2 regions of the Paenibacillus nicotianae genome follow, and region 2 is predicted to be linked to the other one. Evidence: riboswitches for the same ligand, from Rfam matches in the RefSeq annotation. Region 2 holds a riboswitch; the other holds the start of a gene.
What was found. A riboswitch is a leader RNA that binds a small molecule or an ion and turns the genes downstream of it on or off. The one in region 2 is predicted to bind FMN.
Positions count from the first base shown of each region.

Region 1: linked by a shared signal. The riboswitch ahead of ribD (bifunctional diaminohydroxyphosphoribosylaminopyrimidine deaminase/5-amino-6-(5-phosphoribosylamino)uracil reductase RibD) and the one ahead of ACFSGI_RS14955 (DMT family transporter) in region 2 are both predicted to bind FMN.

Region 1 is NZ_JBHUGF010000010.1:685,122-693,068, forward strand. Features, by position in the region: gene lysA (diaminopimelate decarboxylase) at 1-808, shown strand, start outside; gene ACFSGI_RS07215 (peptidylprolyl isomerase) at 1,134-1,565, shown strand; gene ACFSGI_RS07220 (amidohydrolase) at 1,651-3,252, shown strand; gene ACFSGI_RS07225 (hypothetical protein) at 3,353-3,724, opposite strand; FMN riboswitch at 3,987-4,148, shown strand; gene ribD (bifunctional diaminohydroxyphosphoribosylaminopyrimidine deaminase/5-amino-6-(5-phosphoribosylamino)uracil reductase RibD) at 4,614-5,714, shown strand; gene ribE (riboflavin synthase) at 5,756-6,427, shown strand; gene ribB (3,4-dihydroxy-2-butanone-4-phosphate synthase) at 6,619-7,260, shown strand; gene ribH (6,7-dimethyl-8-ribityllumazine synthase) at 7,290-7,760, shown strand.
Region 2 is NZ_JBHUGF010000010.1:2,452,294-2,460,240, forward strand. Features, by position in the region: gene ACFSGI_RS14940 (cache domain-containing sensor histidine kinase) at 1-716, opposite strand, end outside; gene ACFSGI_RS14945 (extracellular solute-binding protein) at 720-2,009, opposite strand; gene ACFSGI_RS14950 (family 43 glycosylhydrolase) at 2,398-3,726, shown strand; gene ACFSGI_RS14955 (DMT family transporter) at 3,946-4,923, opposite strand; FMN riboswitch at 5,060-5,218, opposite strand; gene ACFSGI_RS14960 (hypothetical protein) at 5,607-5,903, shown strand; gene ACFSGI_RS14965 (hypothetical protein) at 5,987-6,859, opposite strand; gene ACFSGI_RS14970 (LysR substrate-binding domain-containing protein) at 7,033-7,908, opposite strand.

The DNA of each region.
Region 1 (7,947 bases), 1.8 Mb from region 2:
ATTTGGATTTGATGTAGGAAATGGAACAGCTTATCAAGCAGTCAAAGAAGCTCATCAGTTAGAGAATGTCAAATTGCTAGGTATTCATTCTCATATCGGTTCACAGATTTTTGAAGTAGATGGTTTTCAAGTAGCAGTAGAACGTGTTGCAGCATTTGCACTTGAAGTACAGCAACAAGAAGGTATTTCATTTACTGTTATTAATTTAGGTGGCGGATTTGGGATTCGGTACACATCCGAAGATACTCCGCTTCAAGTATCTGAATATGTAGAAGCGATCACGACAGCAGTGAAAGAACATTTTGCCAAATTAGAAGGAGCATTACCACAAATCTGGGTAGAACCCGGTCGCAGTATCGTAGGCGATGCAGGAACCACATTATACACAGTAGGCTCTAACAAAGATATTCCCAATGTACGTAAATATGTATCAGTCGACGGTGGAATGACAGATAATCCACGTCTGGCTCTATATGAAGCAAAATATGAAGCAGTGATTGCCAATCGCGCCACAGATGAAGAAACAGAACTGGTATCAGTAGCTGGTAAATGTTGCGAAAGTGGCGATATGCTGATCTGGGATATTGAACTTGCTTCTCCGGTAGCAGGTGATCTGTTAGCGATAGCTTGCACAGGCGCATATAATTATTCAATGGCAAGCAATTATAACCGTATTCGTCGTCCGGCAGTGATATTAGTCAAAGACGGCAAAAGTGATGTGATTGTAGAGCGCGAAACACTGGCTGATATTACAGGTCATGATGTTATTCCGGCTCGTCTAACCAAAGCTACGATTAGCGCTTCATAAGCTAAATTTTATAAAAATCTGTTTTTGAGAAGGTCTTACCTAAAACCATAATAAAGATCGTCAATCTGCTGCTCTTTTTTTCTAAAATTCGCTAACAAAAGAACAGAATATGAAGTATATATCAACGATAAATATTTGAATTCAATAATAAAATGAGGATCGTAGACAGATAAACAAGTGAACATGCCTTTGCGCAGAATTCATTTTCATAGTAAACTAAATAGGATGCTGTCCTACAGAACTAATTCTTGCTTAATCGTACTAGAGTGAAGTAGTGTCAAGCATCCTAATTTCTGTTTTTAATTGAGAGGAGATTTATTATATTATGTCTAAACAAGCGAACATCAAACTTGCAAACGGCGGCGAAGTAGTTATCGACCTGTTTGAACAAGATGCACCGAATACGGTTGCTAACTTTGAAAAATTAGCAAACGAAGGTTTCTACAACGGATTAACATTCCACCGCGTTATCCCTGGTTTTGTAGCTCAAGGCGGATGCCCGAACGGTACTGGTACTGGCGGCCCAGGTTACACAATCAACTGCGAAATCAACCCGAACAAACACGAGCGCGGTTCTTTGGCTATGGCTCATGCAGGACGCAACACAGGCGGAAGCCAGTTCTACATCTGCTACCAACCACAACCACATTTGGATGGACAACATACAGTGTTTGGTAAAGTCGTTAAAGGTTTGGAATATGTTGATGCTCTTAAAGGTAGCGACAAAATGGAAACTGTTGCAGTTGTAGAAGCGTAAGCTTTTTTCAATCAACAGCAATAAGGGTCTGCATTTATAATGCAGGCTCTTTTTTTACTAAAAATATGCAAAAGGAGTGTAAAAAATGGCAGGAACATTATTCACACATGGAAAATTTGCATTTAGCCCTCATCTTCCAGCAGAAGCAGATGCGATTTACATAGAAAATGGAATCATTTCTGCGATTGGTACTACGCAAGATTTATCGTTACAGCTAGCAGGGAAAGATTACCGTCATGTGAATTGGGATGGGGCTTATGTATTGCCCGGGTTAGTCGATTCGCATATGCATTTATCTATGCATGGGATGAAGTTATCTATGCTTGATTTTTCAGACGTTACGTCCAAAGAAGAGATGATTCAATTGATTCGTCAGCGTGCCGAAGTTACACCGGCTGGGGAATGGATTGTCGGATTGAATTGGAATGAAAATAATTTTGATCCACCGATTCCACCATTGCGAACAGAACTAGACGAGATTACGACACAGCATCCTATCTACCTCACGAGAACATGTTTTCATGCTTTTTTAGGTAATAGTTTGGCTTTTGCCAAAGCAGGTGTTACCTCATCTTCACCTGATCCTGAAGCCGGTTCTTTTGGCAGGGATGAAGCTGGAGAGTTAAACGGATGGATTTATGAAGAAGCTTCAGCGGCTTTTACAGCGGTACAACCCGAACCCGATTATAACACCAAAAAAGAAGCGATTCGGCGTGCTTGTCAGGATGCACTTCGTTTAGGATTAACAGCATCTCATACCGAAGATTTACGGTTTTTGGGTAGTATAGAAACGATGTTACAGATTTATCGTGAATTGCATGCCGAAGGGTTACATTTCCGAACCCATCAGTTGATTTTTTATACTCATTTACAAGAAGCTCAAGCGTTGGGATTACGCGCAGGTGATGGAGATGAGTGGTTACGTATCGGTGCAGCTAAGTTGTTCTCTGATGGAGCGATTGGAGGACGTACAGCGCTATTACAACAACCGTATAGCGATGCACCTCATACACGCGGAATGGCGATTCATACAACAGCACAGTTACATGAAATTACATCGTATGCGCGTTCGCTAGGTTATCCGATTGCGGTACATGCGATCGGTGATGGCGCCGCAGACCTGACCTTATCGACGATGGAAGCACATCCGTTGCAAGGTATTTCACATTTGCCAGATCGATTTATTCATGCGCAGGTACTGGATCAACAACTGCTTGGACGAATGACGCAATTACCACTGATTGCAGATATCCAGCCACGTTTTGTCGCCAGTGATTTCCCCTGGGTAATGGAGCGTGTAGGTGCAGAGCGTACAGATTACTTATATGCCTGGAAAAAGTTAATGGATGCCGGTGTCATCTGTGCAGGTGGAAGCGATGCGCCGATTGAACCGCTCGACCCGATGCTCGGTATTCATGCCGCTGTTACCCGTCGCAGACCTTATGCGACAGAGCCAGCCGAAGGGTATTTACCACAGGAGCGACTTAGTATCGCAGAAGCTGTACATTTGTTTACAGTAGGTAGTGCACAAGCAGCAGGCGAAGAACAAGAGCGTGGCAGTATTCACGTAGGCAAAGCGGCTGATTTTACAGTGATCGATCGAGATATTACTACCGATTCCGAATCTTTATTACAAACTGCTATCCGTATGACCGTTGTTAATGGACAGGTCGCGTATCAAGCTTAAAAGGTAGTCTATACCTAGTCAGCATACAGATGTTAACAGCACTGATCTACCTTCTTTTGCAAATAGAAAAGAGGGTGGATTGGTGTTTTTTTGCACTTTTTTATGTATTGATAATGTGTTCATTCAGAAAATCTAAAAACTCTTGTTGCATCTTACCGAGTGGAATAATCTTTTTGAGCATCTGAAACCGCCATGTTTGTCCGTTACTTTGAAATGACCACGTTGAAGCGAGTGAAAGTCCTTTATTATAACGATGTTCTTGCATATCAGCCATAGATAACTCGACTTTATGTATGACTTTGGAAGAAAAGAAGTTAAGAAATAAAACTATTAATTTCTCCTCATTAAGTAATAATACTGCTTTGCTGGAATAGGCTGAAAAGTGTTGAGGTGTAGCATAACATACCTGCATACTTGGTTCTTGATAAGGTGCAGCCAATTTGTTGATTAATTTTTTGTTGATAAAAAACATCATAATCACCTTTCGATTAACATGATTTGATTCACACGATGGTAAGGATATTAGACTCAAAGCAATACCTCATCTAAAAAATAAAAAGTATATTTATTATACAACAGTATAGACAGTAGAGTCATGAAATCAGTTATCTATAGTATAACTAAAGATTATACAATGGTAGACAGCATATAGAAAAAGTTAGCTTTCTTGATTTTTACGTGTATGGATGATATGATTTCAGCATCACAGCAAAATCGTGATCACAACTTTATAATTTATCCTTCGGGGCGGGGCGAAATTCCCCACCGGCGGTGTTGAGATCAAGACAAAATCTGATCTCTAAGTCCGTGACCCGGCTATGTGTGTAACAACCATAGACGGTGGATCTGGTGAGAATCCAGAGCCGACAGTATAGTCTGGATGGGAGAGGGATACAGAGGTCGCTTGCACAGCGATCTCTGACTGAAAGTGCACTTATTTGAGTGTATAGTTTACTATTTTTATGAAGCAAGATACCTTATCGTTATAGGTTTCTTTGGCATATAAATAGTGTCTATACGTAGCACATATGTAAAAATTGGATTAGTAGATCAACTGAAGCCAATAGTAGGTATACAGTCTTTGTGCTGTAGATTTACAGACATATGAGCACTCGATTATATAGGTACATTATATTCTTACTCCTATACATTTATGTAAAGCCCTGTAAACATTCGGATACAATTCCGGTTTACAGGGCTTTTTGCTTGTCATTATATCGTGATACACTTTATAATTTAGTTATTAAATTATGAATAGTAACTAAATATGATGATACTACGATCAAACTCGTAACAGCACTCTGATCAATCTCAAAGGATGCAGTTATGAATTTTTTATGGTGTCAAAGGAGCCCTGAATAATGAACGTAATCAATGATGAATTTTATATGACACTAGCACTGGATTTAGCAGAAAAAGCTCAAGGGCAGACAGATATTAATCCTGTGGTTGGTTGTGTTGTTGTAAAAGATGGCAGAATCGTAGGAATGGGTGCACATTTACAACGAGGAACCGGACATGCTGAAGTACACGCACTCAATATGGCAGGAGATCAAGCAGAAGGCGCTACAGCATATGTGACGCTAGAACCATGCAGTCATTATGGCAAAACGCCACCTTGTAGTGATCGCCTGATCAAAGAAAAAGTAAAACGGGTCGTTGTTGCCGCAGTAGACCCTAATCCACAAGTAGCTGGCTCAGGCATCGAAAAGTTACGCAGTCATGGGATTGAAGTCGTTACCGGTGTACTGGCTAAGCGATCAGAACGACTTAACGAGACATTTAATAAATATATTACAACAGGGCTTCCTTTTGTGACTCTCAAAACAGCCAGTACCTTAGATGGTCGTCTAGCTTCTCGTACCGGTGATAGTAAGTGGATTTCCAATAGTGATGCTCGCGCTATCGTTCATACGATGCGTCATCGTCATCAAGGCATTATGGTAGGCATTGGTACCGTATTGGCAGACGATCCTGAGCTGACTACACGTACAGAAGTACCTGGCGTTCATCCTACTCGTATTGTGATTGACTCGCAACTACGTATTCCAGATACAGCCAAATTATTAAATACAGATGTAGCGCCTACGATTATTGTGACCACATATCAAGCCAATCGAGATCGTATCCATGAACTGCAAGAACGTGGTATCACCGTTATTATCTGTGGGAGCGGGCCGTATGTAGACCTTCCATTTGCGATGAAAAAGCTTGGTGAACTGGAGATTTCTTCGATTTTGTTAGAAGGTGGCGGAACGCTGAACGGTTCGATGCTTGAAGCAGGACTGATCGATCGCATCACTTTATTTTTTGCTCCCAAAATTATCGGTGGTACATTATCAACATTTGCTTTCGATGGATTTGAAAAAATGAATCAAGCTGTAATACTAGATGAAATCGAAATTGAGACATTAGATGACAATATTTATATCAGTGGATTACCACGTTATCATCATCTTTAATATTTAAGTAGCAGACCATCTCGATAGAAAGGAGGATGTCTATGTTTACCGGACTGATCGAAGAAATAGGTACACTCAGACAAAATGGACGACGCGGTGAAACGATGGTACTTGGTATTCAAGCATCACGTATCATGGACGGACTTCAGATCGGAGATAGTGTGTCATGCAACGGGGTATGCTTAACAGTGACGACGATAGCCGATTCTTTATTTACAGTAGATGTGATGCCAGAAACGTATCGTTCTTCCAGTCTCAAGGAATTGAAAACAGGTAGCCCTATTAACTTAGAGCGGGCAATGATAGCCAACGGACGCTTCGGAGGACATATCGTACAGGGTCATGTCGATGGTACAGCACATATTGAACAGATACAGAGCAACCAGAATGCTGTGATTTTCCAGATAGCTCCAACCGATCATGATCTATTTCGTTACATTATTCCGAAAGGGTCTATCACTGTCGATGGCATCAGCTTAACAGTGGTATCGGTAACGAACACTTCATTCACGATCTCTATCATTCCACATACACTCAAAGAAACAGTGCTTGCTTATCGTAAAGCAGGCGACATGGTCAATATTGAATGTGATGTGCTTGGTAAGTATGTAGAGCATTTACTACAATACCAATCCAATACAGCGAATGATGCAATCAGTCAGAAAAAGCCATCAATCACCAGCCAATTTTTGCAGGAAAATGGATATATGTAAGCGCTTGGCACCATAAGCGCGACAAAGTTCAATAAAAAAATGATTTTTGCAAAGCAAAATATCTTACAGCAAGCGCTTGGCGCCATAAGCGCGACAAAGTTCAATAAAAAAAGATTTTTGCAAAGCAAAATATCTTACAGCAAGCACTTGGCAGTAAAAGTGCGACAAAGTTCAAGAAGGAGGTTATACCGATGAATCATGAATCTACCAACTTACATTCTATCGAAGAAGCGTTAGCTGATCTAAAGCAAGGAAAAGTGATTATCGTGGTTGATGATGAAGATCGGGAAAATGAAGGCGACTTTATCGCTTTGGCAGATCGTGCTACACCTGAAGTGATCAACTTTATGGTTACAGAAGGTCGTGGTCTGGTATGTGCTCCTATCACCAGTCAGCGTGCTACCGAGCTAGAACTGATTCCGATGGTAGCCCAGAATACGGATTATCATGGTACAGCGTTTACTGTATCAGTTGATCATATCAGCACTTCTACAGGCATCTCTGCACAGGAGAGATCAATGACAGTAATCGGTCTTACTGATCCAGAAGCTACGGCAGCTCATTTTCGTCGGCCGGGTCATATGTTTCCATTGATCGCAAGTGAAGGCGGTGTACGCCAACGTCCAGGTCACACAGAAGCGGCTATCGATTTGGCTCGCTTATGTGATGCTCCACCTGCTGGCGTGATCTGTGAAATTATGAATACCGACGGCACAATGGCACGTTTGCCTGAATTACAGAAGATCGCAGTACAGCATGAGCTCAAATTGATCAGTATTCAAGCTTTGATTGCTTATTTGGAGCAAACGTCTCCGACCCTGAATACCAACTAAACTAATCTACCGAAAAGAGGATGAACACTATGGCTAATATTTTTGAAGGACATTTAATCGCGCAGGATCTTAAATTTGGTATCGTTGTTGGACGTTTTAATGAATTTATCACCACAAAATTGTTAGGTGGCGCACTGGATGCACTCAAACGTCATGGTACGGCTGAACATGATATTGATGTAGCATGGGTGCCTGGAGCATTTGAAATTCCTTTAGTTGCACAAAAAATGGCGGAAAGCGGAAAATATGATGCGGTGATCACACTAGGGACTGTTATTCGTGGCTCTACGACTCATTATGATTATGTATGTAATGAAGTAGCCAAAGGCGTATCTGCAATTAATTTGAAAACAGGCGTGCCTGTTATTTTCGGTATTGTAACGACGGAAAGTATTGAGCAAGCGATAGAACGCGCAGGAACCAAAGCAGGTAACAAAGGTTGGGATTCCGCTAATGCAGCAATCGAAATGGCGAACTTAACCAAAATGATGAAATTATAATTCCAGTGTGTCAATAATGGATAACATATATGCTTGAGTCTGAATGAATCGTTGAGCTGTGTTATTGATATTGTACGGATTGATCTTTTATCATAAAAGATTCTCTTCTAGCTATGAATTGTATCGTTTTTACAGTAAATTCTATATGTTATCTCTAGTATATTTATCGTATGATAATCAAATAGAA
Region 2 (7,947 bases):
ATCAATTGCTTATGCTGATCGATCATCGCAAATAACGATGTAGGCGAACCTGCAAGATGTGTAATACGATCAGTCAATGCCTCGGCAGGCACATCAATCACCAGCACTCCTAATTCTTTGCCGTTATCCAGACTACGAATTTTACGAGCAATCGAAAAGACTTGATAGACGGTTCCATTATCAGACAGCACTGCATGAGGAGCGATAAAATACCCCTTGCCAGATAATTCAGTATCCAGTGCTAATAATCGTTCTCGATCTCCTGACTCTGCAAATCGACCTGGACTATCTGGTAATTCGACATAAGAAGAGTGCGTATGATTGGTGAACAAAGCGACTCCTGCAATATCGACCCGTCCATTCACCCGAATACGCCGTACAAAATTTTCTAACAATAAACGGTCTTCATAGCGATCAATCACTTGGTCTTGTGTATCCTGCTCCAGATAATCCATAATTTCTGGGGACTGATAGGGCAAAACAGATAATAACACTAACTCATTCATATAAGCATCCAAATTCGAAGTAAATTCGCGCACAACGTCTGCTTGATATTGACCTGCATTTGTCTGAATTGAATCTGAATAACCGATACTCGATATCACGGAAGAAATAATCAACGGAATCGAAATAAGTGTAATATTCATAATAATCAGCCGGGTGACCAACCGCATATTTTTCCAGCGACGAATCCAGTCTTTCATATATGTCTGCATCACTTACTCCTTCAAAATCTGGTTAATCAAAGGTTCTAAATGATCAAGCATCTGATCTACACTTTGCTTACCGTACCAGATTTTCTCCAATTCATTAATCAGTGCATCGCTGATCATAATTTGCTTCGGATTGCTGGGGAAATATTCAACATGATTAGCTTCATCCACATACTCTTTGCGAAAAGGTAGCGAAAGATACGCTTGTGATAATGCTTCCGCTTGAACAGCAGGCACATGCCCTGCTTCTCCCCATACTGCTCCATGCTCGGCTAACCAGTGTGCAAATTTGACAGCCGCCAGTACTTTGGCTGGATCTTGTTCATGATGGGTTGGAAAAGCAAGAGTATGAGCATCTCCCCATGATCCTGCATGATCATAGATTTGTGGAAATGGCATCACACCAAAATCCAAATCAGGTACTTTTTCAAAAGAACCGATAGACCATACACCTAAAAAAAGTAGTGCTGCTTTCCCTTTAGCAAACTCATTAGAAGCATCATTGATATTAGGCGGAATTAACTGTTGCTCATAAAGGGAAGTAACCAATTCCAATGATCGCTTGGCGGCTGGCATATCGATAGCAGCATGTTGTCCATCAGAAGTATACAATTGTCCTCCCCCTTCTATCTGAGCATACAATGACCACCATAACCATAAAGAGTCGATCCGCACATTCGGCACAGCAAGCGGTGCAACATCCTGAGGAATATGCTGTTGTAACGTCTGCAAAAAGTCTACAAATCCTTTTTCTCCTGGCTCGATCTGAACTTTTCCATCATGATACAATCCTGCTTTGGCTAACCATTTTTTGTTATAATACAATATGCTAAAATGCGTATCTAATGGAATCGCATAATGGTCGGTCTGGATCATCGTTCTTGCTAAAATAGATGGATTAAAATCGTTCCAATTTACTCCTGCTTGAGCAGCAACAGTATCGATCTGTTGGATAAAATCGGCTGGTATATATTGAGCGAACATTGACGCATGTATGATCGCTACATCCGGCGCTTCTTCTGTAACGATAGCTGTTGATAATTTGGTATAGTAATCATCTGATTTATTATTTTTCATCGTCACAACAATATGATCGGTATTTTCCTGATTGTAACGTTGTACCAGTTCATTCATAAAAGAAATATCACCACCACTAAAAGGTGTCCAAAATGAGATTTGAATAGGATCAGTAGTCGATAAATTAGCTATTGACTGCGAATGAGAACGATCACCAACTAACGATGTTATCCCTCCACGCGCTATCCCATAACTAATGATCCCGATGATCAATATCACAACAAGCCAAACATATAATTTTAGCCTAGTCACAGGCAACCTATACCGCTTGATCCATCTCACCATATAACCCAACCTCACTTTGTAAATGTACTCCATCCTAAAGCCAAATAACGCATATGAATTACGCCTAATGTACCTGTTTGCTCCCAAAGTGTAAACGGTTAAACTCTTTATTCAGACGCTCACGTTCATATCTCCAATAGAATGTCTATCCATCCAAAATATCGTCCTGTTCCCCGACATTATTCTGCGTTACAGTTCGTATTGTAAGCGTTATCTATTCACTATATTAAAAGGAGCTGAATCAATGAAACGTTATCGCTTGATCATCAAAGGAGGAGTTTTATTTTTGCTATTCACTTTGCTTATGAGCACCGGTATCAGTATGGCTTCTGCGGCATCTGTACAAAAACAGTTTTACAATGTCATTATGCAAGATGGTGCAGATCCGTGGATGTATAAGCATACTGATGGATTCTATTATTTCACAAAAACGACAGGTAACAATGTCACGATCTGGAAATCTTCTACATTAACCGGTATTGATGCTGCTGAAAAGCGTGAAATTACAACAGGCGGACAAAATGTATGGGCACCAGAAATTCATTTTCTTAATGGAGCATGGTACATTTACTATGCTAAAGACGACGGCGATAATGCGAATCATCGTATGTATGTGATGCAGAATACCAGTAGTAACCCGATGCAAGGGACATGGGTAGACAAAGGTCAGATCACAGATACAACCAACCGCTGGGCAATCGATGGTACTCCATTAGCGGTGAATGGACAATTGTATTTTATCTGGTCAGGCTGGGAAGGAACAGACAATGTTAGACAAAATTTATATATCGCTCATATGAGTAATCCCTGGACAATCGATTCAGCGCGTGTTGAGATCGCTCGTCCTACGTATGGATGGGAGACTAATCACCAACCGAATGTCAACGAAGGCCCTCAAGTGGTAATCAAAAACGATAAAATTAATCTGATCTATTCTGCTAGCGGAAGCTGGACGAATGATTATGCTTTGGGATTAATTACAGCACAGACGAACAGCAATTTGTTAAGTCCTTCGGCTTGGAGTAAACGTGCTCAACCTGTATTTGCTTCTGCTAATGGAGTGTATGGCCCGGGTCATGCTTCGTTTACTACATCTCCTGACGGCAAAGAAGATTGGATTGTGTATCATTCTGCCAAATTCAACAATGCAGGTTGGAACCGGGAAATTCGTACACAGAAATTTAGCTGGAATACAGATAATACTCCTCAATTCGGTCAACCGCTCAATCCAAATACACAGATAGCTATTCCATCTGGTGAACCGGATCGCACCCGTTATGAAGGTGAACAAGGAACTTTTGGCGGGGCGGCTTATGCTTCCTCAAGCCCAAATGGTTCAGGACTGTCAAAAGCAGGTCATATCGATACTACAGGCAGTTATGTACAATATTCGGTGAATGTTCCTACAACAGGAACATATATGTTGGCTGCGCGTACAGGCAATGGAACAGACGGACTGGATTGGTCTACACTGCGCCTTTCTGTAGATAGCAATAATGCAACAGACTTTTTTATTACTAATAAAGGTTGGGAAAATTGGGGATTATCGACGCAACGTCTATCTTTGACAGCAGGTAATCATACGATTCGATTTAGCAAAGGAAGTGGGTATGGAGAGTTAGACTTTTTTGATCTGGTACCGATTAAATAAGTAGAATCAGCGTTCTGAATGAGGATAAAGAATTACTAAATATTCGATATTCTATGGAATTAATATCTTTATCTTATACAGACTAAAAAAACCCTGTCTACTAAGCGAGATTGCGCTAGGTAGACAGGATTTTTATTTTTATTAAAAAGTACGATTTATAAGTGAGTGACACTATACTTTCTTTGTATAAAAGAACCTATGATGATACAAAAGAGCTTATTATGCAGAAGGAACAGCTGTTTTGGCATCAGACGGTTGTTGACGTCTGGAAATAAAGAATAATGCGACCCAGATTAACAAAAAGCCGACCAGTTGAGCCCATGTCAATAATTGTCCGAATACGATCCAGTTAATCACAACACCGACTAATGGAAAGCTCAACTCTGCTAATGTAGCTACAGAAGCTTTTGTTGTCGACAATCCTTTGTAATACATTAATAGACTTAGCAAGCCCGGCAACAATGCTTGACCTAGCAAATTCAGAGATACTGCTGCGATACCACCGGAATCAGCAGATAAGCTCCATGCTGCACCTTCATGCCATGTTAAAACAAGCAATAATGGTAAAGCCATAATAAAGCGTAATGAAGTAACCGTTTCATATTTCATCTGACCGACCATTAAGCGTCCCATAACAGTTGATCCACCCCATAGTGCAGCCGCACCTAGAGCAAATAGACTACCAACCTGTACAAATTCACTCATATGACCAATCGGAATAGCGAATCCAAAGGTTAAGATATACGTTCCTACTAATGCTAAAGCAAACAACCAACCAAATCCACGCGGTAATACTTCTTTTAAAATGATACGAGCTAACACAATCGCGAAGATTGGTTGTAATTTCTGTAATAACAAGACTGCATTGAGATTACCATGAGCCAGTCCCATCGTGAATAAAATCGTAGCAATCGCCGATCCGCCCCATGATAAGAACAATAAGGCTCCGATATGGCGCATTTTCAAACCTTTTAATTCAGCTCGATTCACCCATAAAACAGGCGCCGCCGCTAGAAAAACAATCAAATGCTCCAACAATACCAATTGGGTTGAAGTCATTGTTTTGAGTAAAATAATTCGGAACAGTGGATCAACGCCCCATAACGCCGCTCCTACAAAAACGAGCCAAAATCCACTTTTAATATGACGCTGTCTAGCTGATGATGCTGTTTTGATGTTATAACTTGCATTTTCCATGATTCAAACTCCCTACGTGATTAGAATTTGAATATGAGATCTCATACGGAAAGCCCCCGTTATCAACGTACAATAAACGGGGGCTTGATCAAATAAACGTGCAACTGTATTTTACAATACACTGGCATGTTTATCGGTTGATCTTCTCCCATCCGGACTGTACCGTCGGCTCTGGATTCTCACCAGATCAGTCATTCCTCTATAAAACAGAAAAATGAGTCGCGGGCTACCATTTTTTCACTTGTAAAAAATGTTCACCGCCGGTCGGGAATTGCACCCTACCCCGAAGATCTCTATTCGATTTTGGTTTATTAGTATAAATAAGCTACTCTCATGTTTAACCATGAAAATAAGATTTGAAAACTTTCTTGTATCAAACATTCAATATATCTCATTATAAAGATACTTTTAGTAACTTGCAATAGTTTCGTACAAATAAATAGTTTGCAATATATTTAAAACTTTAATTCCGATCGATTAACTATACTATACAATAATTAAAATGAATGTCTAGTATCTATCGAATGTTTCTATAGATCGATTGATTTTGCAAATAAATATAACATCTCTTCCTAATTTTATTCATATTACTCTATTGTCACATATCTGTAACAGTTGTATAATCATAGAGGCTTTACATCTTTACACAATATTTAGTACATAACTGAGAGGGGTAGAAAAATTTGGATTACAATTCACAAAACACTGGTTACCCGCCTGCGCAGCCGGATGCACCGACTTCCATCATCAGCGTTAAAGAATGGATGCTTACACTTTTGTTGCTTTTCATTCCTATCGTCAATTTAGTCATGTTATTTGTATGGGCTTTCGGTGGAGATACTCACCCTACCAAAGCTAACTATGCAAAAGCAGGTCTTTTATGGGCTGCCATCATTATCGTTATCTACATTATTATCTTTATTGTTTTTGGTGCAGCATTCTTCGCAAGTGTTAACAATATGGAACGTAGCGGATACTAATACGCCCGAGCAACATAGTTTAACAAAAAAGAAGCACCTCGCAGGGTGCTTCTTTTTATTGTCTATTTTCAATCAGCATACTTTTAATAGCGATCTAACACCAATTGTGTTTTTAGTGAATCTTGTGGTACTAGCCAACCTTCTTGCTTCAAATAGTTCATCAATTGTTGACGATCTGTTGCAGCGGTGTTGTAATCATCCGTTTTGAACGAAATCTCAATTACAGGCTCAGTACCTGTACCAGAAGCATTACGAATCGGCCAAATTTCTACATCTACATCGATTCCGTTCCATGTTCCTTCATATTTACTAGCCATCACCGGGCCATAAGCACGCGATGCTTTCAACTGCTTTTCACCCCAGCTTGATCCATCTTTCCATTTTTTCAATTTACCTGGAAGATTATCGACAAGTAGAGACAATGCTTTACTATCCGCAGGCAATGTTGCGCCTGACGTGGTTGCTTTTGATTTTTTATCATTAGAAAGACTTAATGTCTGCTTGCTGTATCCCCAATCGACTTCTGCTTCATAGTTAGTATCAGAAGCATCGAATCCTTGTTGATTAGCAAGGGTTAGTGCTGCATCAATATCTCCATTTGAAATACTGTAACGCTTTTTATACGTCATTTCAAAATTATCTTTATCTTCTTTTTTGCGAAAACGTACATTCCAGCCTTCGCTATCCAATTGCTTATCGCTTGTATCGAAATACTCTACAGCAATTTTTTGCGCTTTGGCAGGTAGATCAAACGCATCTTGTACATCAGATTGAATCGTCAGGTCGCTGTTCAGAATATCATCATCCAGCATAAATTTAACCTCATACGTTGGTGTGAGATTAGCGGCTTTGGCATCAACAACAGATGTAGATTGTGGAATATACAACCCTGCGAACAACACACTGCTTAACAATACCAATGGAGCTTTTTTACCTAATTTCAATCCTAAACTCATTTGCACATTCTCCCCTGTCTGTGGAATATCATTTGACTACTATTCCAATGTAACAGTGAACAATGATAGCGGAATCAACATACATAAATGATTTCGTAAAACATATCTATACTTTCTGTATGCTATTCATCATTTTTTCGATAGCAATCATCTACAGGTAATCAAATATCGATTTAACCAAAAGATTTCACAAACTGATGAATAAGCCCTGAATAATGACGTTGGCTATTGTATACATAATAGATGTAACGATGAAATGGAGTATTTGGTAACGGTCGCATATGAAGTAGACCTTGTTGCACTTCTTCTTCAACAGCCATTTTGGATAAAAAAGAAACATACTCGCCCAACATGACTGACTTTTTAATCGCTTCTGGTGAATCCAGTTCCATATATTGTTCTGACCATACTCCTACACTGCTCATCCAACGATCACTCAATTGACGGGTACTTGATTCGCTTCCATGCAAAACAAATCGACTTTGACGAAGCGTATCTATATGCAATTCTTCATAGTCTGCTAAGCGATGATTCGGTGCAAAAATAGCAACCATTTCATCTTCATCTACCAATCCTTTGACTAATGAAGGATGTTCAAAAGATTCTGTCAGCATAATACCTAGATCAATTTCATGATTGATCAACATTTCACGAATTACAGGTGAAGGTTTAACGGCAATCGAAATACTCACGCCTGGATAAGTGCGACTAAACCTATTAATAATAGAAGGTAATAAATAAGTAGCCGGTACATAACTCGCTCCGATACGCAGATTACCACGTTCCAAAGCACCAAATTCTTGCACTACTCTTCTGGACTCTGCTGCCAAAGCATTAATTTTGATCGCATAATGGAGTAACGCTTTGCCCGGTTCTTTGAGCATCACTTTGCCCCCTCTAGATTCAAACAAAGCAACTCCCATTTCTTTTTCCAAACTTTTCATATGAAATGTAACTGTAGGCTGTTTGAGCCCTAACTCGTCTGCGACTGCTGTAATTTTGTGATGACGATCTAATAATTCTACAATTTGTAATTTGATCAAATTCATCGACTAACCCCCTGTAACTGCTTTTCTTTCACCGTACCA